2 regions of the Evansella sp. AB-rgal1 genome follow, and region 1 is predicted to be linked to the other one. Evidence: riboswitches for the same ligand, from Rfam matches in the RefSeq annotation. Region 1 holds a riboswitch; the other holds the start of a gene.
The links. Region 1 has a riboswitch for cyclic di-GMP ahead of ACERII_RS18795 (anti-repressor SinI family protein). Riboswitches for the same ligand answer to the same signal wherever they lie in the genome.
Positions count from the first base shown of each region.

Region 2: it holds a riboswitch for cyclic di-GMP, as region 1 does, so the genes downstream of both, ACERII_RS24270 (EAL domain-containing protein) here and ACERII_RS18795 (anti-repressor SinI family protein) in region 1, are expected to answer to the same signal.

Region 1 covers NZ_JBGUAU010000025.1:1,198-22,315, forward strand. The annotation lists gene ACERII_RS18715 (two-component system sensor histidine kinase NtrB) at 1-891, shown strand, start outside; gene ACERII_RS18720 (metal ABC transporter ATP-binding protein) at 1,095-1,880, shown strand; gene ACERII_RS18725 (metal ABC transporter permease) at 1,895-2,734, shown strand; gene ACERII_RS18730 (transglycosylase SLT domain-containing protein) at 2,853-3,578, shown strand; gene ACERII_RS18735 (RNA degradosome polyphosphate kinase) at 4,002-6,128, opposite strand; gene ACERII_RS18740 (Ppx/GppA phosphatase family protein) at 6,197-7,726, opposite strand; gene ACERII_RS18745 (metal ABC transporter ATP-binding protein) at 8,019-8,843, shown strand; gene ACERII_RS18750 (metal ABC transporter permease) at 8,836-9,663, shown strand; gene ACERII_RS18755 (metal ABC transporter permease) at 9,679-10,524, shown strand; gene ACERII_RS18760 (Fur family transcriptional regulator) at 10,539-10,952, shown strand; gene ACERII_RS18765 (5' nucleotidase, NT5C type) at 11,198-11,770, opposite strand; gene ACERII_RS18770 (hypothetical protein) at 11,874-12,287, shown strand; gene ispG (flavodoxin-dependent (E)-4-hydroxy-3-methylbut-2-enyl-diphosphate synthase) at 12,383-13,480, opposite strand; gene ACERII_RS18780 (hypothetical protein) at 13,578-13,928, opposite strand; gene ACERII_RS18785 (DUF1002 domain-containing protein) at 14,081-14,620, shown strand; gene ACERII_RS18790 (NfeD family protein) at 14,719-15,348, shown strand; cyclic di-GMP riboswitch class I at 15,839-15,938, shown strand; gene ACERII_RS18795 (anti-repressor SinI family protein) at 15,970-16,104, shown strand; gene ACERII_RS18800 (helix-turn-helix domain-containing protein) at 16,477-16,704, opposite strand; gene ACERII_RS18805 (helix-turn-helix domain-containing protein) at 17,043-17,375, opposite strand; gene ACERII_RS18810 (DUF1189 domain-containing protein) at 17,706-18,485, opposite strand; gene ACERII_RS18815 (Na/Pi cotransporter family protein) at 18,743-20,374, shown strand; tRNA gene ACERII_RS18820 (tRNA-Met) at 20,751-20,827, shown strand; tRNA gene ACERII_RS18825 (tRNA-Ile) at 20,842-20,918, shown strand; tRNA gene ACERII_RS18830 (tRNA-Ser) at 20,931-21,023, shown strand.
Region 2 covers NZ_JBGUAU010000046.1:18,524-27,533, reverse strand. The annotation lists gene ACERII_RS24280 (S-layer homology domain-containing protein) at 1-1,617, opposite strand, end outside; gene ACERII_RS24275 (acyltransferase family protein) at 3,324-5,345, shown strand; cyclic di-GMP riboswitch class I at 5,698-5,780, shown strand; gene ACERII_RS24270 (EAL domain-containing protein) at 5,860-6,591, shown strand; gene ACERII_RS24265 (hypothetical protein) at 6,796-7,575, shown strand; gene ACERII_RS24260 (hypothetical protein) at 7,932-8,861, shown strand.

The sequences.
Region 1 (21,118 bases):
GATAAATTACCTTTATCTGATAATATAAACCACCCAATGTATCATGAAATCTCATGTTTATTTCATAATATGAGAAGTGCAGGAATAAAAGAGGTAGTAACATATAAAAGGAAAGATATACGCCTTGTTTTACAAGGGATTGATACAAATAATACAATCTATATACTTATAAAAGATGAAAGAATCACAGAAAAGTTTGAAAAACTAATTACGTATCAACAGCAATTGCAGGCTGTATCACAAATTGCAGCAGGAGTTGCACATGAATTAAGGAATCCTCTTTCTGTTATAAAAGGGTTTCTTCAGTTATCAAGACTTTCGAATAATTTAAGCAAATACTATGATACTATTTTTTCCGAAATAGAACGGATGAATAAAATTATTGAAGACTTTTTATCCATATCACGAAAGGAAATTGAGAAGCGGTATGTAAAACCAGACGAGATGATGGAAAGTATTTTGATGATATTTCGATCTGAATGTTTACTTCACGATATTTTTTTTACGTATTCTATTCAACCGATGAATTCAACCATTTTTGTTAATGTACAAATGATGAAACAAGTGTTGATTAACATACTTAGAAACTCGGTTGAGGCTTATCATGGCCAACCAACAAAGAGAACCTTTGATTTAACAACTTTTGTAAAGGATTCGTGTTTTCGAATTGAACTGACGGATCAAGGTCCAGGCATCCCAGATGACATTATGGAGAAAATTGATCAGCCATTTTTTACAACGAAGGAAAAAGGTACAGGCATAGGAATTCCCTTATGTAAGCAAATAATTGAGGATCATAATGGGGAATTTATAGTTGAGAGTAAGCCAAATATAGGTACAAAGGTTATCATTAAGTTACCACTTTCTGATAAAAAAAATCCAAAGGGATAAAAATAATTGAGAAGTATGCCTACATTAAGGTATGCTTTTTTTTATTTGTCTATTGAAAAAAAACCAATCAGGACTTATAATCGATTTATCAGAAAGTTTACTTAGTGCAACATTTTATGTTAAGGGAAAGATTTTCGTTACTATTCACATTCGTTGCATGTACGACATATATTAATTTAACTTGTGTAATTTATATAAAGGTAATGCTATATGAACAGGAGGAAAGTAGAGTGGGAAATAATAGTTCAATTGATGTTAATCATTTATCTGTTCATTATCATGGTAATATTGCATTAAAAAATATAAGCTTTTCTGTTCAAGAAGGCAGTATTGTAGGTGTAATAGGTCCAAATGGAGCTGGTAAATCCACATTGATGAAGGCGATGTTAGGTTTAGAAAAGAGTACTGGATCTGTTTCTTTTTTTGGTAAACATGTAAAAGAACTTAGAAAAAATATTGCATATGTACCTCAAAGAAATAGTATAGATTGGGACTTCCCAGTTCGCGTTGAGGATGTGGTGTTAATGGGAAGATATCCTCATATCCCGTGGTACAAAAAAATGAGTAAATACGATAAGGAAATAGCGAAAGAATCATTGAAAAAAGTTGGTATGGAGCAATTTTCTCATAGGCAAATAGGAGAACTTTCTGGAGGGCAGCAGCAACGTGTATTTATTGCTCGAGCGCTTGCTCAAAAATCAGATATGTTCTTTCTAGATGAACCTTTTGTAGGAATAGATGTTAAATCAGAAGAAATTATTGTCGATTTACTTCATCAATTAAGAGATTTAGGGAAAACAATTTTTGTTATACATCATGATTTGAGTAAAGTAGAAAAATACTTTGATCAGTTAGTCCTACTAAATCAAGAATTAATTGATGCTGGATCAGTGGAAGAAGTATATAGTGCAGAAAATTTAAAGAAAGCTTATCAAGGAAGTGCAGCACTTGTTTCTCAAGGAAATGAATTGGTGGTGGTGAACCCTTGATTAGTCAAATTTCTATGTTCATTGATCAACTAACACTTTACCCATACTTACAACAAGCATTAGTTGCTTCTATATTGGTTGGAATAATTTGTGGTGTAATTGGGTGCTTTATTATTCTAAGAGGCATGGCATTGATGGGGGATGCTATTTCCCATGCAGTTCTACCTGGGGTAGTCATTTCTTATATGATTGGTGCAAGTTTTTTCTTAGGTGCTGTTGTAACTGGTGTATTAACGGCTTTGGCTATAGGTTATATTTCACAAAACAGTAGGATCAAAGAAGATTCAGCGATTGGTATTATGTTTACTGCGATGTTCGCCTTAGGGGTAGTAATGATTACGAGCCTTAAGGGAACGAGATTTGATTTATGGCACATCTTATTTGGTAATGTGTTAGCTGTTTCAAGAAATGACTTGTTAATTACAGTAGGAATAGGAATTTTTGTACTTTTAGCCATTGTTATTTTTTATCGACCATTACTATTAAGTACATTTGATGAAACGATGGCAAAGGCTTCTGGTTTACCTGTTAAGTTTATTCACTACATGCTAATGCTCTTATTGTCACTAGTAACGGTAGCGTCTCTACAAACAGTGGGTATTATTTTGGTTGTTGCCATGTTAATTACACCTGGAGCTACTGCTTATTTATTAACTGATAGATTTCCAGTAATGCTCATGTTGTCTGCCCTAATTGGAACAATATCAGCTATTACAGGATTATATTTTTCTGTTATTTATGATGTAGCATCAGGTGCTTCTATCGTGTTAGCCGCTTCTATATTATTTTTATTAGCATTCTTCTTCTCTCCGAAACAGGGTATTGTCGTTCGAATGTTTCGGACTCCTGCATAACGGGTATAGAACCTATAGAACTAAGTAATATAGTGATTTTTGGTATTGTTAATACATTAACAATACCTTTTTTATTTTCAACATGCTATATTTCAATCCATATGAAAGGAGGGGGAATATGCGTTCTAAATTACGAGGGTGGTCCTTTCGGAACTTATTTATATTAATTTCAAGTTTGCTTGTTCTTTATATTTTCATAAATTATGAAAGAAGTAATGATATTCCAGAAGCCACTGACCTACAAATAGAAAAGGAACCGATAAAAGAAGAAATGCAGTTTATTGTTGAAATGGACAATTTATTTAATGACATAAAACACTTAGGTTATAATTACTACTTATCCTTTGATTTATGGGGAAGAGCAAGTGAATTTTCAAAAGTGTTTTCCGAAGACAGCGATGGACGTTTTCAAGAAAATTGGGGTAGATTCTTAACAATCGAAGCCAAGAGGAAAGGGATTGATCCGTTTCTTGTATATGAATTGTTGAAAGTAGAGACGGGTGGAACTTTTGATCCATATCTCGTTGGTCCACAAACTGTGTATGGACAAGCGTATGGGTTAGCTCAATTTATGGAAAATACAGGTCCTTGGATAGCGGGGATGGCAGATTTGGAATATGACTTGCAATTTCTGTTTGATCCATATTTTTCGATTCAACTTTGCATCGTTTATTTAGATTTTTTGTACAAGCTATATGAGGATTGGAATCACGCGTTGACTGCATATCATCGAGGAATATACGGATTAGAAGAATACATCGAAGAAAATGGGAACGCGGAAAGTTGGTATGCCCTTGAAATTATATCGAATGCGAAAGGACATGAACTTGTATTAAACAATTAATCTTCGTAAGTTCCAAAAGAGGGAATAACCTTTTTGGAACTTACATTCTTTTTAAAAGATAAGAATTTATAAAATTTTTGAACTTAGAAAGATGTCTAGCTACATCCGCTATCTGCTGTCAAAAATAACCTTCCAGTTAGAAAAGTAGAAAGCACTTTTCAACTGAAAGAACAATTTTCTTCGCAGATATGCAAGCGGATTAAGCTTTTCGTTCGTCCAGAACATTTGCATTTCGGTCCTGAGAGGGCGCCTTGCGCTTTTCTTAAAAGGTAAGAAAGTATAAAATTTTTGAACTTAGAAAGGTGTCTAGCTCCAGGCGCCAGGACCTCGTGTCAAATAACCTGGCCGATTAAAAAGTAAAAAGCACTTTTTATCGTCCAGAACATTTGCATTTCGGTCCTGAGAGGGCGCCTTGCGCTTTTTTTAATCATCTAATGGATTTTTTTTCATATAAGATTGCGCTTGTTGGTAAAACATTTCCTGGCTCTGAATGGGTTGTTCATTTTCCTTTATATCCACATATAAGTACTCGCCATCTGATTGTTGTATTCTTGCTTTTACATTATCCTTTAGAGTTGTATATAGAATGTTTTTAATTCTCTCTTTAATGGATTCTTGATGAATTGGAAATAGAATTTCTATCCTTTTTTCCATATTACGGGTCATCCAATCTGCTGAAGAGAGGTATATCTTTTCTTCACCATTTTGATAAAAATAGAAAATTCGGCTATGTTCTAAAAAATGATCTACAATGCTTCTAACTGTAATGTTTTCACTTACTCCAGGTATTCCAGGTTTTAAGCAGCATATCCCTCTAACAATAAGGTCTATTTTTACACCAGCACAACTAGCCTCATAAAGCTTTAAAATTATCGGTTTATCAGACAATGAATTCATCTTTGCAATAATTCTACCATTCCCATGTTGCTTTTCATTTTCTATTTCTTGTTCCATTAAATTGATAAATTTAGTTCTCATTTCAAATGGTGCTGTGGATATTTCATTCCATTTAGGTTTATCTGTAAATCCACTTAAGTGGTTGAAAAAGTTAGTGGCGTCGATGCCAAAGGACGGTTTTGCTGTTAATATCCCCATGTCTGTGTAAAGTTTCGCTGTTGTATCATTATAATTTCCTGTTCCCAGATGAACAAATCGCTGAATTTTGCCTTCATGTTGTCGTATTATTAATGTAATTTTACTGTGTGTTTTCAATCCAGTTATTCCGTAAATAACATGAACACCAGACTTTTCAAGTTTTTTAGCCCATTGTATATTATTTTCTTCGTCAAACCGTGCTTTTAATTCCACTAGTACTGTTACTTGTTTTCCATTTTCAGCAGCGTTTGCTAATGCTTTAATAATAGGTGACTCCCCACTAACGCGATAGAGGGTCTGTTTAATTGCCAATACATTAGGATCTTCTGATGCTTTCATTAACATATCAACGATCGGCTGAAAAGATTCATAAGGATGATGTAGAAATATATCCTTTTTTAAAATTGCTTGAAATATATCTTCTTCTCCAATCAAGTCCTGGGGAAGTTGCGAGATATAAGGTGGATGAATAAAGTCTTCATATTTATTTTTTAACTTATTATAAAACGTAGTTAAAATTGTATAATCAATTAGTCCGTTTACATAATACAAATCGTTCTTATCTAGTTCTAATACATGCATGAGGTAAGTAAGAATTTGCTCATTCATGTTGTTTCTCTTCATTTCGAGGCGAACAGCAGCACCCCATTTTCGTTTTTTTAATTCTTTTTCAATAACCTTTAGTAAATCTCTTGCACCTTCCTCGTGTATGGTTAAATCAGCGTTTCTAGTTATTCTAAATGGTGCCACCGAGAGTACGGTATTACCTTGAAAAAGTCGTTGAATAAAATGACTGATAACTTCTTCTAACATGATGAAACATTGATCCTTTGGATGAACCGATGGGAGAGTAAGTAACCGGTCAAGAACAGAGGGCACCTGAACGATAGCTAACCTTTTATCACCATCTATTAACTCTTGATTATTCTGACCTTCTAACAGTACTCCTAAGTTTAAACTTTTATTTAAGAGCATGGGAAAAGGTTGATATGCATCAATGGCCATCGGTGTTAGAACAGGTAATATGTAATTATCAAAATGTTTGCTTAAGAAGGCATAATGATCATGAGTTACTTCATCCATGGATAATATCTCTATGCCTTCATTTCCAAGGTGCGGTTTTATGGAATCAGTAAATAATTCATCTTGCAGTTTAACTAAATGGTGATTATATTCACTGATTTTTTTTAATTGTTCCCTTGGTGTTAACCCTGATTTATTATCAGGTTGATGAAAACCAGCTTTTACTTGATCTTTCAATCCACCAACTCGTACCATGAAGAATTCATCTAAATTAGAACTAAATATAGAAGTAAATTTGAGTCTTTCTAAGATAGGATTTTTATCATCAATCGCTTCTTGAAGTACGCGTTTATTAAAGGCCAGCCAACTGAGTTCACGATTATTGAAATTTGTTGCTTTATCAAGTAATTTGTTTTTAACTTCTTCTATCATGGTATCCTCCGTAAACATAAGTCTCTAAAAAAAGGTTGGTGAAATTGTCTAAAGAGATAAGTTTACCCTTATACAGGTATAAATGTGAGTTCAAATTGTATACCTAAAGCTTTTTCTAAGTGTCGTTTATTTTTATTTGCTTGGAACTCCTCAAAATAAACATCATCAGAGTGTGTTAATTCTATGATGCATTTCTCTGTATTCAGTTTCTTTACTCTTAATGATTCGATTACATTCCTATTAGTATAATTAAGTGCATAACAGAGTTTTAATATAGCACCTAAAACTTCAAACTTATTTCTATCTTCATCGGAAATAAGTTGTTGAAAAGGCGATAAATATTGCTTTAATTGTGATTTTGATTTAAAGGAAGCAATACATGCAATCGCGAGCCTTTCTTTGTGGTTTAATCCGTCTATAGTTTGGTTTGTGAGTAAATAAAACGTGTGCTGACTTTTAGACTCTGGATGGATAGCTCCTCCAATGAAATAGATACGTGCACTCCATTGTAGAAGCTTTATATCTCTATCTTTTAATGAAAAATCGATATTGTTTATCAATTCTTTAGCTAGGAATGTGGCAAGGATCGCAATTTTCTTTTGGAAATTTAGATCTAACGAATAGTCTTGACTAAGCTGGTAAAAGCTCTCTTCCGCTACATTTGGGTAGTGACGAATTCCGATGGGTTTTAAATATAACTCAGAAAATAATCCGTCACGAAGCCCTTTATTACTCACGATAAAGGAAGAAGCACTCGCTATATTCAAGAGTTCCTCTATCGCGATTGCAGCAGGAATAATGATATCGGCTCGATCTTTTGATAAACCTTCTAATTGCTGCCTTTCTTTTAAAGACATAGTAATAAGGCTTCGATTGACAAAGTGAATATCAGTTTTTTCCATTTCGTATTGGTGAAGCCCCGATAAAGGGTATAATTGTTGTCGTTGATGTATGGACGCTATATTTCTTGCACTACCACCTATTCCTATTACTGGTAGTCCTCTATTTTTCGTCCACGAGAGTGTTTCATATTCCTTTCTGACATACTCCCTTAGTGTGTTAAGTTCCTCTCGTGTTGGAGGGTCATTATGTATAAACTTTTTTAATGTAATAGCGCCAAAGGGAAAACTGTGATAAGAAAATAACTCTCTATTTTCAAACAACGTAACTTCTGTACTCCCACCACCAATATCTATCGTTATTCCATTAATAATATCTGTTGAATTAGTAACAGCTAAATATCCATAATAGGCTTCTTCTTTGTCAGAAAGCACTTGAATTTGGAATGCATCTTGTTCACGAATGGCCTGTAAAATTTCATCCTGATTATTTGCATTACGAATTGCTGCTGTCGCTACACCCCGAACTATTGATAATTCATAATTAGAGGCAACAATAGAGAAACGCTCTAACGTATGTAAAATTGTTTCTATTCCTTCACTTGTCATATTTCCTTTTTCATCTATATAAGAACTTAATCTGGCTACGACTTTTAAATTTTGAATTTGCTTTATGCATCCCACTTCATTAATATCATAAATTACAAATCGTATAGAGTTAGATCCCATATCGATAATTCCTATTTGCTGTGGTTTCATGATTACACACCCTTTTTCGCTTTTATGGTCCATTTTCGTATTAAAAATATCCGATTCATCAGAGAAGATTATATAGAAGGATCGTATGTTATTGGGAATATCTATACAGACCTACTATTTAATAGGACTGTTATATTCTAACCACACATGCAGTAACCATATTCTATAAATAGCCTAACATATCCTGCATAAACCCTTTAGTTTACAAAATTGTACGGTTCATGTATACTACGATGTGATATTAAATCGTAATCGTTCTTATGTTGTTTTTTATTGTGGAAAGGGTGTCTTGATGAATAACAAAAATAAATATGCCATCGAGGTGGAACTTGTCTCTTTCTCTTATGGTCAACGTAATGTATTGGAAGATATACAATTAAAAATTCCACAAGGTTCGTTTCTAGGGTTAATGGGTCCAAACGGATCGGGTAAATCAACCCTAATTAAATGCATCCTCGGTTTACATAAGCCAAATAAAGGTACGATAAAATTGTTTGGTGAAGATGTGAATAAATTTGATCGTTGGAGTGAAGTGGGCTTTGTTTCACAAAAAGCAAATAGCTTTAATAGTGGTTTTCCCGCAACTGTATTTGAGGTTGTTTCGATGGGCCTTTTCGGAAAAATTGGCCTTTTTCGTTTTTTAACAAGAAAACATAAAGATAAAGTAATTGATGCTATTCGACAAGTAGGTATGGAAGACTACCTTAGACAAAATATTGGAGAGTTATCAGGCGGTCAACAGCAACGAGTATTTATTGCAAGAGCTTTGGTTAGTGACCCTAAATTACTCATATTAGATGAACCTACTGTTGGTGTTGATGCAAAGTCAGTTCAAAATTTCTATACTATGTTAAAAAAACTCAATGTAGAAAGAAACATGACCTTAGTTCTCGTTACTCACGATATAGGTGCTATGACAGAATATATAACGGACGTAGCTTGTTTGAATAAATGTCTTCATTTCCATGGTGGTACTAAAGAATTTGAAGAAAAACAGGATGATATGATTTCCTCGATGTATGGTCATGATGTAAGAATAATTACTCATAACCATGATCATGACCACGATCACGCTCATGACCATGATAATTTAAAAGGGAGTACTCACCATGATTAGCGTATTTTTTGAATACTCTTTTCTAACGTATTCTTTATATACAGCGATAATGGTAGGTTTGATTGCGCCGTTACTAGGTGTTTTTCTTGTTGTAAGAAGACTTTCTCTTATCTCCGATGCATTGTCTCATATTACTTTATCAGGAATAGCATTTAGTCTCTTATTAGGTAAACATTTTATCTTATTTGCTAACCTCAATCCAATCTATATGGGTATGATATTTTCTGTTGGTGGTGCAATATTTATAGAACGCTTAAGAAATGTATATCGTTATTATAAAGAACTAGCCATTCCAATTATACTTTCTGCAGGAATTGGAATTGGTGTTGTGTTTATTTCTCTTGCAGATGGATTTAATACGGATTTATTTAGCTATTTATTCGGAAGTGTTGTTGTAATTCGCTACTCCGATTTTCAGTTAATTTCTGTTATTACGATTCTTGTCCTTATATTATTTTTTCTTTTTTATAAAGAATGGTTTTACCTAAGTTTTGATGAAGATCAAGCTACCGTTTCTGGAATTCCAAAGAAGATATTACATTTTATTTTTATTGTTATGGTAGCATTAGTTATTGCTGCATCAATGAGAATCGTTGGTATTTTGTTAGTATCATCTTTAATGACATTACCTGTTGCTGCTGCGATGAGATGGGCTAAAGGATTCAAACAAATGTTCTTTTATGCAATCATTTTTGGAGAATTATCAGTGATTATCGGATTAGTAAGCTCATTTCATTTAGATTTATTTCCAGGGGGTACAATTGTTTTACTGAATGTACTAATATTACTATTTTCTATATTATTAACAAATAAGAGATAATGATCGGGTGAGAGTATGGAGTTACTGCAGCAATTAACATTTCTAGAAAGAGGTATAATAGCAGGATTAATAATTGGATGTATATGTCCGTTAATTGGGGCCTTTTTATTAGTGCGAAGAATTACAATAATCTCAGAGGCTTTATCGCATATTACGTTAACAGGCATTACTGCTGGTATGTTTTTAAGTCAATCAATAGCATTATTTTCTTTTTTGAATCCTTTGTATGCTGGTCTGTTTTTCTCTTTAATTGGTTCTTTGTTAGTGGAAAAGTTAAGACAAATATATAAACATTTTCAGGAATTAGCTATTCCGATTATTCTATCTTCAGGAATAGGTCTCAGTGCAATTCTAATGAGTTTAACCTCAGGTAGTTATAATCAATGGTATAATTATCTTTTTGGGAGTATCATTACTGTTTCTTTATCTGACTTACTGTTTATTATCATTACAGGACTTATTGCTTTATTAATGATTGGTGGATTTTATAAGGAGTTATTATCTATATCCTTTGATCAGGAATTTGCGAAAGTTACCGGGGTGTCGGTGACGCGTTTTAATTTCTTTTTCTCTTTGTTAATAGCAATTGTTATTTCTATGTCCATGAAAGTTGTTGGTATATTATTAGTAGGAGCAATGGTTACTCTGCCGGTAGCGGCTAGTATTCAATTAGCAAAGAGTTTTAAACAAGTCATTTTTTTAGGAATTCTCTTTGGTGAATTAGCAATGATTATAGGGATAATTCTCTCGTATTATTTGGATATTGCAACTGGTGGTATGATTGTTGTAACGGGTGTTTTTATACTACTTATTACAAGTGGGATAAAAAAGATAACGGCATCTTTAAGGAGTAAGATATAAATGGAGGAGATTAAATGCGCTTAGAGGAAGCAATGCAGATCTTAAAGGAGAAAGGATATAAACATACGGACAAACGTGAAGATATGCTTTCTCTTTTTTCAACAGAGGATAGATATTTAGCGGCAAAAGATGTATTAGAGAATATGCAAGATAAATATACAGGGTTAAGTTTTGATACCATATACCGAAATCTATCTTTGTTTGCAGAACTTGGTATTTTGGAAACAACAGAACTTGATGGAGAAAAGAAGTTTAGGTTTACATGCTCGACAGAAAGTCATCATCATCATTTGATATGTTTAGACTGTGGAATTACACAACATATCCATGCATGTCCTATGGATACATTTATAGAAAGAGATCCTGGATTTAAAATCGTGGGTCACAAGTTTGAAGTGTATGGATATTGTGAAAAATGTCATACATAGAAAATATAAAAGGGTGTTAGAAAAGGTGTTTTACACTTTTTCTTCCCCCTTTTTATTTTGGACTTAGAAAGTTGTCTAGCTCCATCCGCTATCTGCTGTCAAAAATAACCTTCCAGTTAGAAAAGTAGAAAGCACTTTTCAACTGAAAGAACAATTTTCTTCGCAGATATGCAAGCGGATTAAGCTTTTCGTTCGTCCAGAACATTTGCATTTCGGTCCTGAGAGGGCGCCTTGCGCTTTTTTTATTACTTTTCATTAAAGATGTTTTCTGTTATTGCTTTTGCTTCTTTCCAGTTGTATGCTCGATAGACAAGTTTATGGACTGGGTCACGATTATATGGAGTGTCTAATAAAATAACAGGGATGTCACATTCTTCCGCTATATCGCATGCATTATCATGCTTATCTTCGAAGAATACCTCAATGTTATGTTCTTTGACAGCTTCTAATTTATGATGTTTTCCTAAAAGCTCTATGTGGTCATAAGGCAATTGTAATTTTAGAAACCATTCGATTGTAAGATTATGAACATGTTTTGGTCGAGCACTGATGTAATAAAGTTCGTGATCTTTTTTCCAATTTGTTAGAATGCTTTTAGCATCAATAGCAAGCTCAGCATTTTTATATATTGTGGGTTCATGTTCTTTCATCCAGTTCCAAAAGTCTTCTTTTGTAATGTTTAATATAGTGGAAAGCTCATATTGTGTAAGGTCGTTAAGCGTTAAATTTTGGTTGAAGTGATTGTTTAAATATGGAATAAATGTTCCAGGGTCTGTTACAGTACCATCTATATCAATTCCCAGTCGTCGTTTTCTCATGAAAGTCACCTTCTTTGTTTCGATTTGAAATCTTTGTCATCGATAATCTGATTTCACCTTGGCATACTAATTGTACACGCAATGGCAAAGGAGGGAAATAGGAATGTCCCAATTTGATAACAATAAATACCCAAGGGATTTTCATGTTGTGAAAGACGAACATGATAATGAAACAAGAATTGAACCGGAAAGAAACGACGATGATTATCGTGAAGAAACTGCTGCAGAGTATGCCCCACCTGCAGGTTTAATGGGGCGAAGAGAAGTGATCGACGATGATGTAGAAGATACTCGTGACGCTGATACGGAGGCGACAGGAGGAAGAGGTATTGCAACCTTTGCGTTAGCATTATCCATTGTCTCGTTGTTGTTTTTACCTGTGCTATTTGGCGCAGCAGGGCTTATTCTTGGTTTTATGGCTGTTAACCGCGATCAAAAGGGTCTTGGTTATACTGCAATAGTGATTAGCGCATTCTCCATTATCATGAGTGTATTTTTTGCACCGTTCGTCACCTAACTAAAATGCCGTGCGTGTAAAGAGGTGCAGAAAAAGTCACATCATAAAAAATGGTGTAAAGAAAAGAAGGTGTCTAAAGGCACCTTCTTTTTACATTACATATTAAGCTTTTGTTTTTCTTCGTGTTCTTTCGCAAGCTTATCAATTTCTTTCTTTAATTCTTCCACCATATCTGCCTCGGGTACTTTCCTTATTACTTTCCCTTTACGGAATAATAAGCCTTCTCCTCGTGCTCCAGCAATACCGATGTCAGCTTCTTTGGCTTCCCCAGGGCCATTTACAGCACAACCTAAAACAGAAATTTTGAGCGGAGCGTTAATTTTTTGAATATATTCTTCCACTTCATTAGCAATACTGATTAAATCAATCTCGATTCTACCACAAGTAGGGCATGAAATAAGGGTTGCAGCATTGGCAGCAAGACCGAATGATTTAAGTAATTCTTTAGCAACCTTAATTTCTTCTACAGGATCCGCACTAAGTGAGATACGAACGGTACTACCTATTCCTTGGTTTAATAATATTCCTAACCCAGCGGAACTTTTTATCGTTCCAGAAAACAAGGTTCCGGATTCAGTAATTCCTAAATGTAATGGATAATCAAATGTTTTAGCAGCTAATTCATAAGCAGCTATTGCTAGTCGTACATCTGATGCTTTCATAGATACTATAATGTCATAAAAGTCTAGCTCTTCTAGAATTTTGATATGATGTAGGGCGCTTTCTAGCATCCCCTCAGCTGTTGGGTAACCGTATTTGTCTAATATTTTCTTTTCTAATGAACCAGCGTTAACTCCTATACGTATAGGAATTCCTTTTGCTTTTGCAGCATTTACGACAGCTTCTACTTTTTCTCTTCTACCTATATTACCAGGATTAATTCTAATTTTATCGATTCCACCTTCAATCGCTTTTAGAGCAAGTCGATAGTCAAAGTGTATATCAGCTACTAATGGAATGTTAATTTGTTTCTTAATTTGAGGAATAGCTTCAGCAGCTCTCATATCAGGACAAGCAACCCGTACTACTTGACACCCAGCTTCTTCAAGTCTCTTTATCTCAGCTACTGTCGCTTCTACATCATGAGTTTTCGTCATCGTCATGCTTTGAATGACAACTTCATCACTTCCACCTATTGTTATAGGACCTACTTTTACTGGTCTTGTATTTTTTCTATGAATAATTTGGGTCACACTGTATCGCCCCTTTATGTGATAAAATCGTTATTTTAAGTTTGGATATCCTTGTTCATTGTAACAACGACTTTACTGTTGTGGCAAGAGCTAAGAATTATTCGTTATCATAAAGTGGAAAACGATACGTATGTCCAATAATAATTTCATGTGCCTTTACGTTAGGATTTAAAGCCTCAAAATCATCTACAACTTTTGGCGGTGCAAAACGTAAGCCTTGTTTCTCATGAAGAGCTTGCACTATTCCATAAACTGTATGCCCTGCTTCCACAATGACTTCCTGATAGGGTATGCTCATAGCTTCATTTGAGCCAGTTTCTAAACCGTTACTTTCAACGTTGTTATCCTCTGTATATTGAAGGGATTGAGGAATAGTTCCCTCTGTTAGGTCATAATAAGCGCTAATACCCAAAAAGATAATAAAACTAAGAATAAGAATAGGGCGCATATACTCTCCATCTCCTTTTAATTTACGTTTATAAAATAATATGCTTGTCCAATAAATATATTCCATAAAAATAATAAATTCGTTAGAAAGGCTTATGTTTAAAATGGATGGAAAGTGTAAAGAAAAGATAGTAATGAGGAGTGTGACTAAAAATGACATTAAAAAGTAATTTTTATAAAATGGATAAGATAAGATTCATTTCTTTTGGATACCTAATCTTCGCAATTTTTTTCTTCTTTAGTAATTCTCAGATGGATGTAGGAGCGGCGAAAAATATCGAGTCTAGAACGACATACGAAAATCAAATTTCTAATTTAGAAGAAATAATAAATTCTTCAGAAATAAGTGGAAAATTAGAGGTAGATGACCTTACTGAATTATTATCGGATATAAGTGATACTATTTCTAAAGAGGAGATAGATCCAAAAGAAGAGTTGAAAAATATAATCGAACAAAAAACAAGGGAGTTAGGTTTGTCTACAACAGACGAAGATGTCAATGATTTAGAATCTATCATATCAGGATTAGAGAATATGGATATAGATTGGGGAGAGTTTAGATCACATATAGAGGAAATTCATGATAATGTAAATGAATTTATTTCTAGTGATGAAGGGCAAAACTTTATCCATTCTATTCTAGATGTTCTGGTTGCATTTATTGAATTATTGAGAAATTTATTAACACCGTAAAAAAATGAAACTTTTTATAACTGTAAACGTACATATTCATAACAGGAAAAATTTGATATTATATTAGTAATATTAATTACTTGGAGGGGGGAATAATAATGGAAATATTGGAAAATGCCTCCATTGGCTTTTTAGTTGTTTTTATTGCAACTTTATTTATTTTTGGAGAAATTATGGTTAGGGTAAAGGGTTTATTTGGAATTTTAGGTGTAGTAATTATGGCGATGTACTTTTCCTACCATTTAACCGCAACTGCTAGTTTATGGGTTGTTTTACTTTATGCCGTTGGTTTGATTTTAATAATATTTGACGGGAAAGTAACAACAGATGGTACGATCGCTATTGTAGGAATGCTGTTAATGGTGTTAGGATTAGCTTTACCAGCTCCAAGTATTACCTATGGAGTATTAGTAGGAATGGCTTTAGTAATAGCTGCACCTGCTTCGTACTTATTTACTAAAGTCTTCACTCCACGAAATATGTGGTCAAAAATGACGTTGAAAGAAAAACTAACTAGTGAGCTTGGCTATAATTCAATGAACGTTGAGTATAAAGAGCTGATTGGAAAAACAGGAATGACAAAAACACCTTTTAGGCCCACAGGTACAGTAGAAGTGGATGGTAAATTATATAGTGCAACAACTGATAATTTGTGGTTAGAAGCAAATAAAAAAGTAAAAATAATTTCTGTTGACGGTACGAGGATTGTCGTAGTTCCTGAGTCATAACAATAGAGAAACGTTCGATTTCGAACGTTTTTTTATTGTTAAGCAGGAAACTATACTTTTATGACCTGTGGATAACTAGTTGTGTCATGGAAAGATTTTACTTGTAATGAACGCTAGTTCCAACAGGAAGGGAGTGGGCAGAAGCGAATGGAATTCAAAGCAACAAAGATAGTATTACATAGTTATTCTGATACGAATATTTTCAAGTTAGGCATTACTATGTAAAATAATATGAAATGTAGGCTTGTAGGGTGAAGGACTATCGAAATTTGACGGGAAACAGTAATTAATCAAACAATAATAATCAAGATCTAACTAACATCAAATGAGAAAACAAAAAATAATGTCGTTTTTAATCGTAAAAAAATGAAAAAATGGGTAAATGTACTTATTTTTATTAGTTTGACAAGATTCCACAAATCATATGTAAATTTCCGTATATAATGTAAATTAATAATATTAGTATTAACCATTTTATGACACATCCTCTTCTAGATAATGGCAAATTTATTGAAAAATAAAGACGCAAAACCACAGGTCTAAGGACTAAAGTGCGTAAGTAAGAAGTCTATGGTGGCTGGGTTGCCTAGTAAGGAACGTGTAGAAGGGGGCTGGAAGAGGATGGGTAGACAGCTGGAAAAGGTACTGGATGAGGAATGGGTAATGTTGGTGAAGGAAGCCATTCGTTTAGGTCTTAGTTCGACAGAAATTCGTGAGTTTTTACATAACAAAAAGGCAGCTAAAAACATTGGTTAAGTAAAAAACACTTTTAACATTACTTGTTAAAGGTGTTTTTTACATTAGTATTAAAGTTAAGGCTGTGTTAAAGGATAATGTTGATATATCTATACAATGTTGATTTTTACGGAAGGTGCGAGACTCCTGTGTGAAAAGCGGAAAAGGCGAGACCCCGCAGGGAGGTAACGACCGAGGAGGCTTGCGGTTCGCCCTAGGAAAGCGAGCAACCTGTAGTAAAATCAACATCTAAGTTTAACAGAGCCAAAGTTAAAAAGCGTAAGTTATGACTAGTAACCTTGTAATAATAAGCAATATGTATGGATGCTTAATTTGGCGCATGTAGATAAAAGGATATAAAAATTCACACATAGAATTATACGATTTTTGATCTTACTGATAATCCTCTATAGAGGATGATTTTTCATCAAAAGAGGATAGAATTGTTATTGGTAAATTTAATGAATGAAAGATTCTTTTAATAACATCTATCGATGGGTTTTTTTTCATTCCACGTTCAATATAACTTAAATAAGATTTTGAAACTCCTGTCATTCTTGATAACTCCGATAATGAAATTCCTTTTTCTTTTCTCCGTCTTCGAATAATATCTCCAATCATCACACGCCTCCTTCCATATCTTTATATTACACCCTTGTTCATTATATCGCACATTAAGTATTTTATAAAGAATGAAAAAAAAAGAAATCATGAGTAAATACGATATAATGGATGTTTTTTGTTCATTAAATAGAAAAAATGAACAAAAATAAGATTTTTTTATAATACTTCTAATATGGAACTGGTGAAAGAAACTGGAAAAAATGCTTATGTTATAAAAGACGTGAGTTTTTAGAGGTTAGTTAATAAGAGGTTAGGGAGTGTTATGATTATTCAAATAAGAGATGGTGGCATTAATCAAGTAAGAAAAATAAAAAGACCTCAGCTTGAGAGATCTTTTATTTTTGCTTTAGTTTCCATTTGTTATATTCTAGAAAATCACGAAATTCTTCTTTAGATACTCCTGAATCCATTGCTTCTTGTACGAGAACTTTCCACTCAGTATCAAGATCTTCTGTTAAAGAGGTATCAGTTACATTATCTTTTATTAAATGATCAATAGATATATTTAAAACAACTGCGACCTTTTCTAAGAATTGTACAGAAGGGTTTGTTTGAATATTCCTTTCTAGTGCACTTAAATAGGATTTGGCTACTCCAGCTCTTTCGGCTAATTCAGTTAATGTCATACCAGATTCTTTACGATATTTTTTTACTCGTTCTCCTATCATTATCTCTTCTCCTTTAACGGTTTCACTTTGTATTGTAACATACCCTATATGCATTCTATATTATATTTCTTATATTCGTACTATGTAAGGTAAGAATGTCCGTTGTATATCTAATTTTAGAAAAATGTATATATATATAAATATAGCACATTTTTGTTCAGTAAATAGCACAAATCTTAGTAAAGAGGAAAATAATTAGTTTTTCTTTTATTCATTGCATTGAAAACAAATACATGTGCTCTCCAGAAGCTACTATGCACATTGCTTGGAGAGCGCGTAAAGATTACAGTTAATAAGTTGCCAGTCAGTTTTTTAATACATTTTTATACATTAGTTAGAATCCATTGATGACGAACGAGCTGGTATTCCTTTAAATACGTTAAATAAAATAACAAAAGCAATTCCCCAGTAAATGGTGAATGCAATAGGGATTTGTAGATATAATATGTCGAAAATAGCGAATAAAATCGTCGGCAAAGTAACAATATAGGCAGATAAAGTCCAATTTTGTTTATAGCTTAAATTTGTTTTCCTCTTTTTATTCAAAATAATAGCTAAAACAGAAAGAGCGAAAATACCAACGAATTTGGAAGCAGTTAAATACAAGTACATAAAGACGGATAAAAGACCAATAAGGAGTGGAAGAATACCACTGACGCTATCAACTAAAGATACTAGTTCAGATTTAGTGAAGTTCAGACCAAACTCCTGATAATGAAAAGATTCTTGTATTCCACCAGAAATGAAAATAGCTTCTCGTTCCAAGATTGCAAAAGCAGATTCATACTCGCTAATGTCGTTTGCAGTGACATTACCAGAAGGGTCGAATATAATAACATCCTCATCTTCATTAATAATGATGGGGTCACTATTTTCTGCATGAAGTACACCATTGACAATCTCAAAATCAGGGAATGTTTCTGTAAGATGAAATTCCGTTTTTACGAAAAATGAGTTTATCCCAGAACCTAACATAAAGGAAGGTGGAATTGAAACAATAAGCATGAGAGTGAATACATAAAGAATTGTTTTGCCAATCTTTTGGTACCTAAAAGTAGATATCGTAGAGGGCGAGTACAAGCTTTTTAGTAATTGTTGAAATATGTTCATATTATTGGCTCCTTTGAATTTATCCTTCAATATATATGATGAGGAAAAGCTTTATGTCTAAGATAACATATTTTTTATGATCTTTTTAACAAAATATATTAAATAACTATTTGATTTTTTGTCGAAAACATGTAGGATTATGAATGTTAAATAAAAAACTTAACAAAATCTTTACAATTCATTAACAAACAATTAACATTCGAGATTTAGTATTGGGTAAGTGACGAACTAACATGAATAATGTTGAAAACAAGGGGATGAGTTTTTTGGAATTGAGAGATATTCTATTTATGTTTTTTGGTGGATTAGCAATATTTTTATTTGGAATTAAATATATGGGGGATGGTCTTCAAAAAACAGCTGGAGACAGACTTCGTGAAATATTAGATAAATTTACAAGTAATCCTGTTATGGGTGTATTAGCAGGTATTATTGTAACAGTTCTCTTGCAAACATCTACAGGTACAACGGTTTTAGCAATTGGACTTGTTAATGCTGGTTTTATGACATTACGTCAATCAATCGGTGTAATTATGGGAGCAAATATTGGAACGACGATCACAGCATTTATCATCGGTCTTAAAATTTCAGACTATGCTTTACCAATTATTGCGGTGGGAACATTTCTTATCTTCTTTATAAAAAACAAAAGAGCCAATAACATTGGACAAGTTTTCTTCGGGTTTGGTGCATTGTTTTACGGACTTAGTTTGATGGGGAACGGGCTTAAGCCATTGAGGGAGTTAGAGGTGTTTGCAGAACTAACCGTTTCAATGAGTGAAAATCCATTCTTAGGGGTATTAATTGGTACCATTTTTACTGTTGCTGTTCAAAGCTCATCAGCTTCTATAGGTCTTTTACAGCAACTGTATTCACAAGAGGCAATGGAATTAAGTGCTGCACTTCCAGTTCTTTTTGGTGACAATATTGGTACAACCATTACAGCAGTTTTAGCTGCGTTAGGTGCATCCATTGCTGCAAAACGAGCTGCATTAACACATGTTATCTTTAACGTAATTGGAACAATCATTGTTCTAATAATATTGGATTTGTATATTCCTTTTATCGCTTGGTTAGAAAAGATTTGGAATTTAAATCCGGAAATGACTATTGCTGTTGCTCATGGGATTTTTAACTTCTCTAATGTCTTGATTCAACTACCTTTTATTGGATTGCTAGCCCTAATTGTTACAAAAATCATACCTGGAAACGAGACAGTCATAGAATATAAAGCACAGCACTTAGATCCAGCACTTATTCAACAATCATCAGCAATTGCGTTGGGACAAGCAAAGAAAGAAACATTACGAATGGCTGAGCTTTCTGAACAAGGACTTGTAGAAACATCTAAATTTGTTAAAAATAAACAAAAACGACACGCTGAATTAACATACCAATTTGAAGATGCAATAAATAATTTAGATAGAAAAATTACAGATTATCTTATAAAAATTTCTGCTAATTCGTTATCGGCACATGATTCTGCAACACACTCTATGCTAATGGATACTGTTCGTGATATTGAGCGTGTAGGAGATCATATGGAGAACATCATTGAGCTAGCAGAATATCAGATTACAAACAAAGTGAAAGTATCAGGACTAGCATTAGATGACTTAAATGAAATGTTTGATTTAACGATTGATGCTTTAAGACAAGCAATTCGAGCTTTAGAGAATAACGATATAGGAGAAGCGAGAGCTGTGATTTTAAAAGAAGAGAAGATTGATAAAATGGAGCGACAATTACGTAAGAAACACATTATTCGTTTGAATGAAGGGAAATGTGAAGCATCTGCAGGTATCATTTTTGTAGATATGATTAGTAATTTAGAACGTATTGGAGATCATGCGTTAAATATTGCAGAAGCGGTAATTGGAGAAGAATAGAAATGGTAGAGGCTGGGGCCATAACGAAAGTGTAAATCTGAGAACACGAACGATAGGTATCCTTAGTGGAGGAAATATACGATGACTCCGGCGGGATCAAAAGGCAAGGGTGAGACCCCAGGAGTGCTTCAGCACTCGACGGCTCACCAGCCGCCCGCGGAACGCGAAGTATATTTCCTTAGAGAATACTATACGCAAGTATCATTTCGTTCGGATTTCTCAGCGATGGAAACACTTTTGTCTCAGCCTCTTTCTTATTTATTATGTTCATATATAAAATCATAAAAATATTGTATATTTTTCTAGTTACTATATTGACTTATTTTAATAATACATGCTATTATAGTCTTTGTCGCTGATTAATTTAGATATATATGGCGGTGTAGCTCAGCTGGCTAGAGCGTACGGTTCATACCCGTGAGGTCGGGGGTTCGATCCCCTCCGCCGCTACCATATAATACCATGTTGGACCCTTAGCTCAGTTGGTTAGAGCAACCGGCTCATAACCGGTTGGTCGTAGGTTCGAGTCCTACAGGGTCCACCAAACTCAATACGCGGAGGAATACCCAAGTCCGGCTGAAGGGATCGGTCTTGAAAACCGACAGGGGTGTTAAAGCCCGCGGGGGTTCGAATCCCTCTTCCTCCGCCATATTCCGTACATAACGATCTATGTGTTTGTTCTTTACAAGCATATAGATCGTTTTTTTATTTCATCTTATTTATAATAATGGTAATACCCTTTGA
Region 2 (9,010 bases), on a different contig from region 1:
AGTATCTTTTACCATTTTATAAGTAGATGTAGAAGCAGGGTTATTGTTACCAAATAAATCTACTAATCCATTACTAGCTAATAATAATGTTAAATCTTTGTTATTTCCAGTACCGTATAGTGTATTAGAATTAAATTTAATATCAAATTTAGTTCCAGTTGTATCTCCAGGAGCAGCTTCTATACTATAGTCCGTGAACGGAGCAGCATCTTTTAAAACAGTTAAAGTCGCATTTAAATCAGCTATAGTAGTTGATCCACTTTTGCTACCTAACTTCTTGTTAAATTCAACTCTTAATGTATTAGAATCATACTGTGTAAATGATTTAACCCCAAGAGCAGAAGCATCTCTAGTGAATGTAACTGAACCATTGAAAGCTGCTAAAACATTCCCGTTGAAATCTTCAGCGCCAGCAATATAGATTGATGCACTAGATCCAGTAGATGAAGAAGCTGGTCTAGCAAACGTTAGTTCAGTTACAGGTGCAGTATTTGCATTTGTAAAACTAACAGGTGTACCATTAACTCTTAAAACAGTTGGATTTGCTTTTATTGCTTCAGATAAAGTAACTTTCACTTGATCACTAACAGCATCATACTCTACATTTGTTACTGTAGGAGCAACAGTATCGTTTACTGATAGTCTAGCGATATATTCTTTAACAGTTACTCCATTGAAAGCTTTCGCTCCATCAACTGTAACTGTGTAGTCACCATTGAAGTATTCACTAGCACTAATATTAGTGATAGTTAGAGTTTTACCATCCGAACTTAAACTTCCATTTAAGTTTGAAGATGTAATTGCTTCAGCATTGCTATTTGCAGCAACAACAGATACCGCACTTTTTAAAGTATTATCAGTACCAGCATTAACAATTACAGAATCTTTATCAATTGGTTGATTAAATTTAATTTGTAGTTCTTTTGCATTAACCGCACTAACGCTAGTTACTACAGGCTCAGAAGTTTCAACCTCTAAACGCACTTCTTCAACTTCAGTTCTGTGAACAAATACTGCTGCTTCAGCACGAGTTACATCATTTCCAGGACGGAAAGTTCCATTAGAATATCCGTTAACTACACCTAAACTAGCAAGTGTGTAAACATATTCTTGAGCCCAACCAGAAACATCTGAGAATGAAACAATTGCAGTCTCATCTTTAGTTAATCCATATGCTTCAACAATCATTTTTGATAATTGTTCACGTGTAATTGTTTGGTCTGGACGGAAAGTTCCATCAGTAAATCCATTGATTACACCTGGCTTCTGATCTTGGATTGCAGCAATAAAGCTAGAAGCCCAGTGATTAGTAGCATCAGTTAATTCCGTTTTTGCATCTTCATCTACATTTAAACCTAGAGAAAGAGCTAATACTTTTGCAGCTTCAGCACGAGTGATCGCTGTTTGAGGATCATAAATTCCATTCCCACGACCATTGATCGCACCTTTTCCTACTAAATAATCGATAGCGTCTCCAGCCCACTCTTTAACACTATCCGTGTCAGTAAAACTTACTTGTTCTGCTGCTAATGCAGCTGGTGCTACTGTTGTAGCTGCTACAGCTACCGCAACACCTGTTGCTAAAAACTTACGATAAGACTTTGGTTGATAAGCCATGTAACTATTTCCTCCTTTTATTATGTACATAATTGTACTAAGTCTCTCTAGCTATGATAGTTACAACCTACTATTGTTAGGTTGATAGTCTCACAAACTAGCTAAGCCCTTTTATATTACCCGCAAGATTAGTATAATTTCCCCATAATGTTTTGTCAACAAATTTTGGGAATTATATTACTTCTCTATATTTATAAGAAAAAATAGATTATGCTAATCTTATAGGGAAATACTGTCTATTATTTTACAATATCAAACAAAAATTTCATAGTAAAATATTAAAATAAACTGAAAAATTATGTTTTTTCTTTAGATTCAATAAGAAATTGTTTGTATTTACATACTTAATAAACTCTTTTTATTGTTATTTTTCATATTTTTTATTCGCATTAATTTCTAGATTCCTCCTTTTATTTTGTCGAATAAATAATAACCATACAAAAATGATTTTATTCTTAGCTCTTTGGAAATATGCCTATTTATTTTACTTTTATAAAATTTGGTCATTCGCTATGGGGGAAAGTTTCGAAGTATTATATTTAGTAGTTTTTTTAATAACAGACAATTTCAATAGATTCTATCGGTAAAAATAATCATACTCTCTTAAATAACGCCAACGCCTTACTAAACTTCTATTATTATTAACAGCAAACAAAAGAGCCCTAATAAATTAGGACTCTTCCTTATGTAGAGATTTATATTAACGTTCATTTTACTCATCCGATATCATATTGTGGTACCTATTACCTTTATAACGTTATATAAAGGTAATAGATTCCATTTGTAGAAAGGTTAGATGAAAGAAGAACCGAGCTAGTTGATATTAATGAATGAATAATACCAAACTTATCTTTTATGCTAAGTCTATGATGTAATTGTGACATTAATCCACTTCCCCATTGTCACAACCGAAGCTGTTTTGAGTAAGTTGTTACGGAATACTAGGAATCTCTTTCTAATGCTGTTTCTTTAGAAGAAAGGTGCAGAAACAAGTTTGCGGGCTTAGGCTTAAACACCTGTCTTCTATTGATCACTCATTATTATTGAAATACCAACAGTTCCCTAACAGACTTAACAAAAAAACTTTGGCGGAAACAGAACGAGAAAGCTTCCTAATTACCCATTTCATCGTCTTTCCACAACCATAGACGTATTGTATCACATCAAATTTTTATTTGAAATCCCTAATTCATTCCAATATGTTAAATTATTGTAATAATTTTGTTAGATATCATTACAGAATCACTAGATATACGGACTTTTTCTTGTAGCTCCCTCGATATCTTCCTTAATATACCAAAAATAACATGACTGTATTAATCAACATCCGCTTATGGAAGGCGATTTAAGAACCTAAACTCCATTTTATATTATTTGTTACAATATTATGAAAACTAATAGTACAAAATGGGTTTGTTTGAAAGTTTTTACGAATTTTAACGTAAAATATCTTATTTCTATCTCTATCTTTTGAAATTATCCAAACCACGAATGATAAATAAAGATTATAAGTTTTAACAATATAGATGCCTATTGATAGTTTTGAGTTGAGTTATCGAGTACTGTATCCAAAAATACACCACCTTTATAATGCCCCCCAACTGTAAATGAGAATTACTCGTTGATGCAGGTAGTATCTTAGTTTAAAATGGACATCGTGCTTCCTTTTTATTCATAGAATTCACAATGAGATGGAGAGAACGGAAATGACTCTAGTAAATACAGGTGACTTACGAAGATCTGAAAAGAAGTTTCGCCCCGAGTTAGAAGGTGTCCGGGCTGTTGCTGCATTATTGGTTGCAATCTACCATATATGGTTAGGCTCTGTTTCTGGTGGAGTGGACGTGTTTTTCATTGTATCTGGATATTTAATAACAACGTCTTTACTTTCTAGAATGGAGAGAGATGGAACAATTCACCTTTCTGAATATCTTTTAAATTTAGGAAAAAGGTTACTCCCTCTTGCACTTATTGTTCTTCTTTTTTCTACTATATTATCTTTTCTTCTTTTACCACAAGTTCAGTGGAAACAAATTATGTCGGAAATTTATGCATCAGCTTTTTATTTTCAAAACTGGCTGTTAGCTACTAACGCTGTAGATTACTTAGCTCAAAATAATGCAGCAAGTCCATTACAACATTTTTGGGCATTGTCTATTCAAGGTCAATTTTACTTAACTTGGCCACTTATCATTTTCATAGCGTTTGTTTTTGCAAAAAAAGTGTTTAAAACGCCCCTTCGCAAAACTCTATTATTCGTTTTAATTACTATTTTTATTACATCGCTAACCTATTCTATTTTTATTACTTCTCAAAATCAACCTTGGGCTTATTTTGACACCTTTGCTCGTGTGTGGGAATTTAGTTTAGGGGGAATTTTAGCATTACTACTTCCCTATTTATCTCTCAACAAAATGGCAAGTACCATCATTGGTTGGGCAGGCTTAAGTATTATTGCTTTTACAGGTATTTTATTACCTGTGTCAAACGTATTCCCAGGATACGCAGCATTATTACCGATATCTGGTGTTGTACTCATTATTATCGCGTCAGAGAACGGAACTAAATTTGGGGTCGAAAAACTTTTGGGCTCAAAACCTCTGATGTTTTTCGGAAGTATTTCTTATGGATTTTATTTATGGCATTGGCCACTTTTAATCTTTTATTATGCCTACTTCGGAACAGATTCCGTTACCATACTGTGGGGGATGGCTATACTTAGCCTTACATTCCTCTTGTCTATTCTATCGACGAAATTAGTGGAATCTCCGATTAGAGGATTGTCATTAAAACAATCAAAAAGGAAAATAGCTTTCGTTTTACTACTATTTCTCCTTCCAGTTTTAGCCGCAAACAGCTATTGGGATTTACATTTGGAACAGGTGGAAGAAGCATTTAGACAACAAGCTGTCATTGAAGATTACCCTGGTGCTCACGTGCTTTTTAAAAATGTAGTTGCGGCAGAAGATGTACAACCAATCGGTACACCTCTTGATGCAAACAGTTCCATGCCTACGTATCATGACGATGGTTGTTTTGTTCGCATGGATGATCCAGGCGTAAAAGTATGTTCTTACGGTGAAACAAACAATCCAGATTTTGTTATCGGTCTTGTAGGTGGCTCTCGTACTGGGCATTGGTTTACTGCATTAGAAGAATTTGCGGAGGAATTGAACTTACAGATTGATGTATATAATAAGAATGCTTGTAGATTCTCGACTCAGGATTTTGATGGATTGCTAAGGGATTCTTGTGTTGAATGGAATGAACACGTTGTTGAACCTTTATTAGAAAACCCACCAGATTTAATTTTTACAACAGCTAATGTAAGTAGTGGTGCCACAATACCTGACGGATACATCGAGATGTGGGAAAAATTTGTTGGAATTTCTACTATCTTTGGGATCCGAGACAATCCATCCATGCCGGAAGATATTCCAAAGTGTGTAGAAGTAAATGGTGCGGAAGATTGTGCTGTTCCAAGGGAAAATGTTTTATCAGAGAATCCACCATGGGAAAATACAGAAGGCTTGCCAAGCAATGTGTATTTCGCAGATTTAACTGATTACCTATGCGATGATGAATTGTGTCACGCAGTTATTGGTAATGTATTAGTTTATCGCGACAGATATCATTTAAGTACATTATATGTATCAACTCTTGCAGATCCTCTGAAAGATCATATTGTAAAAGCTCTTGAACAAGTAGATCAACAGGGCGATTCATAAATTATATTTGAAAAAACGTGGCTTATCGTCAAGTCATTGATAGCGAAATCCTTCGTTTCCTACAATTTCATCCTATATGGAAGGTAAACATACCTAATCCAAAAATGAGTGTCACCATTTTAATTGGTAGCACTCTCTTTTTTTACTCAGTCAAACAATCAACACACGCTACTACATATAATTATGCTCTTATTACTAGAATAATAGGAAGAGACATGTTCTATCAAATTGTACTTCAGGTAACTAAATAGTACTTTTCCCCCTTGTTCACCTATACACTTGGCGAAAATTGTCGAAAGTATTGGACTTTTGTAACTATTGAATTATAATATAAATAATTATTCATATTTGGTTTCGACAACGGCAAACATATGGAAACATATGGACGCAAAGCTATGGGCCTAAAGTGAGAACTACGGCTGCCAAGTTACCGAAAAACCGGAGAGTGCCTATGCATGCCCTGTTTTTTGGGTGTGCATTTTTTATTACATCACGAGATAAGGAGTGCGAAGTTTTGAATGCAAAGTTTTATCAATTCTTAAAGCAAGAGCAATTCACCCACTGCTTCCAACCTATCTACCACTTAAGGGAAAATAAAGTTCTTGGTTATGAGGCTCTATTGCGGACAGACATGTATGAGAATCCAATGGATGTTTTTCAGGAAGCAGTGAACGAGAAAAGGCTCTATGAATTGGATATGCGGTCCATCCATAAAGCCATCGTTGCCTACAAATCAGCAGGCAAAACGAAAAGAAATGGAATTTTGTTTTTAAATGTCTACCCATCGACAATTATTAATCAAAACTTTCTTCCTTTTCTAACAAAGATTATCAGTGATGGTACACTGAAAAGTCAAGAAATTATACTAGAAGTGTCTGAATCACAGCTGACTGTTGATTACCAGGTACTTCAAAATGAGATAGAACAACTGAATAAGCTCGATGTCAAGATTGCTATTGACGATGTAGGAAAAGGTTATTCAAACCTAGAGTCACTGATGAACTTGGACGTTGCATACATCAAACTAGATAAGTTTTTAATGAGGGACTTGCATATATCCAAAAAGAAGCAACTATTATTGAAGCATCTCATTCACTATGCAGACGACATTTACACTCCTATCATTGTAGAAGGAATTGAAAACGAGTTAGAAAAAGAAATAGCATTAGATCTTGGAGTTACCTTTGGACAAGGCTTTGGATTATGTAAACCTTTGCACCTTAGTGAGGTAGTTTCCTATAGATAAAAACAATATTTATGAAGCAAGTAGGATGGTGTATATTTCTGTCTTACGATGATAAAATAGTTTACTACATACGAAACAAGTCTTCCATAAGTTCTGCTCTTACCATTTAGGTAAGGGTATTTTTTTGTAAAGAAAGGTGAAACTTTTCCTAGCTTTCTATCGTTTCACAACTAACTTACACAATTTATTACGAGGTGATATGAAATGAAATATTGGAAAATTGCTATGTTTAGTTTAGTGACTTTTGTTTTCCTAGCAGGATGTGGTACTGGTGATATGGACGAACCTACGGGAGATGCGGGTCGTTCAGGGGATCGGGCGCCTGATAGTGGGGCTTCTGATGCAGATGCAGATTTTGATGCCATTCGTGACGTAGAGGATTTACGACCCTTTTTAACGAAACATGACATTGCACACGGAGATTTTTATTTGGATGGTAATAGGCTTGTGATTAACTTGGTTGATGGAACGGATGAAATAAAAGAGTTCATAGAGGCTCATTGGGAAGTAGCTTATGAGCTTGATTTTGCAGGAGTACAGTTTACCCATGAGGAATTAGAGGGTGCTCAAGAACTTCTAAATGAACACAATTTGTATAAGGAAGCGAATATTTACTCCTCTTGGATTGATGTGATGAAAAATAAGTTATTCATTACTCTCCCTAGTTCTTCCCAGGACAAAGTGGAGGAAATCGAAGAGCTCATTGATCCGGAGATGCTCACCATTGAGATTCAAGATCTCGGAGAAGAACCTGATATCGTTGGTGCCATCGTGAAAATCGATCACGAGCTTGAACGAATCTTAATAGAAAACGAAATTTGGTTTAGCTTTGATGAGTATTCGGAAATTGTGAATCAAGGTGGAGAAGCGTTGGACTTCGATGTGTTTGAAGATGGCATGTCTGTGGAAGCTTGGCACACAGGAGCTGTTCTTCATTCCTACCCAGCCCAGGGAACAGCGAGAAAGATTGTTGTGTTGAATTAATATTCAAGTTGAGGATGGAGAATTAGGGATCCATCCTTTTTTTATTGGATATCAGTTGAGTTCTACGTAACATTTATAAATTCTACGCAACTTAAAATTGATTTAAAGCTAATTTGCTTTTTTCTTTTTGATATATGTGCGGGTTTGTGGAATATATGTGCGGGTTGCGTGAATATATGTGCAGGTTCACGGAATATATGTGCGGATTTCGTAATTATATGTGCGGTTTCAGCAAATTATATGTGCACAACACTTTTTTTGGACGCAAAAAATACCCTCATTTAACATAATGTAATACCTCTTTTTTCATGTATAATCCAAACACTACGAAAAGACACTAACATAGAGGTGAAAAAATGAAAGACACAATATCATGCGTGGATGAGTATATACAAAACATATTAACACCCCAGTTAACACCTTTTCTTGAGGATACCTCCGACATAGAAACAATTGTACATGATGTACACCTTAGGTTGGTAGATGCGATCTCTTTATGGAACGAACAAGAAGTAAGGGATACATTATTTCTCCCTGTAACAGAAGAGGCGATGTACTACAAACCTTACGCGCCCATAGAGATTCGTTGTTTGGTGGTATTATGTATCCGAAACAGCCTTCTAGAAACGTATGCAAGCTATCCTCAGGACGTGATTGAGGACAAACATATACCCCTCTTCACAGGAGAAGCGATCCAATATTTTCGAAACATGGATCTCGGTGTCGCTTCTCACCATCTCTTAGTAAGAGAGAATAACCAATTTCTATTACTAAAGCAGAATTATCCTGTGGCGTGGAACGCTTTGCATCACCTTGCCTTCTCCAAAAAACGGCAAACAAAGTTTCCTCCTGTAGAGAAAGAAGAGCTCATGTTAGAGGAACTGGAAAACGCAGAAGAGTCCACCGAAATTGGCAAGGAAGTAACAAGTGGGATGGATGCAACCATCTCCCCGATCTTAGCTTCTCAATTAAAATCCATTGAACAAGGCGTTCCTTTTTTTGTAGATTCTTTTAAGTATCTCACCAGACATCCAGAAAAACTTTTCCTGGTTTTGGAGTTTCTTCTTCGAAAAAGAAGCATGTTTGTATCGTTTAATTATTTGATCGCAAACGGAGAAGCACATCAACGAACAACCTTGCAACAACCTGCATTTTCTCAACAAGCAGAAGAACAAATAAGAGAAAAATTCTTTAACCACCAAGGTCTTTCCAAACGTCATCAAAAGATTCTCCAATTCGTTTCAACCTATTTCCAAAAGACCTTCCGAAAGAAGCAGAGAACGTAACCACTCGCTGCTTCTTTGGTTACGGAAAGTATTTTTCTTTTTGATTTATGTGCGGGTTCACGGAATTTATGTGCGGGTTTGCGGAATATATGTGCAAGTACAGCAAATTTATGTGCACATATCTTTTTGAGGCAAAATCCCTCTCATTT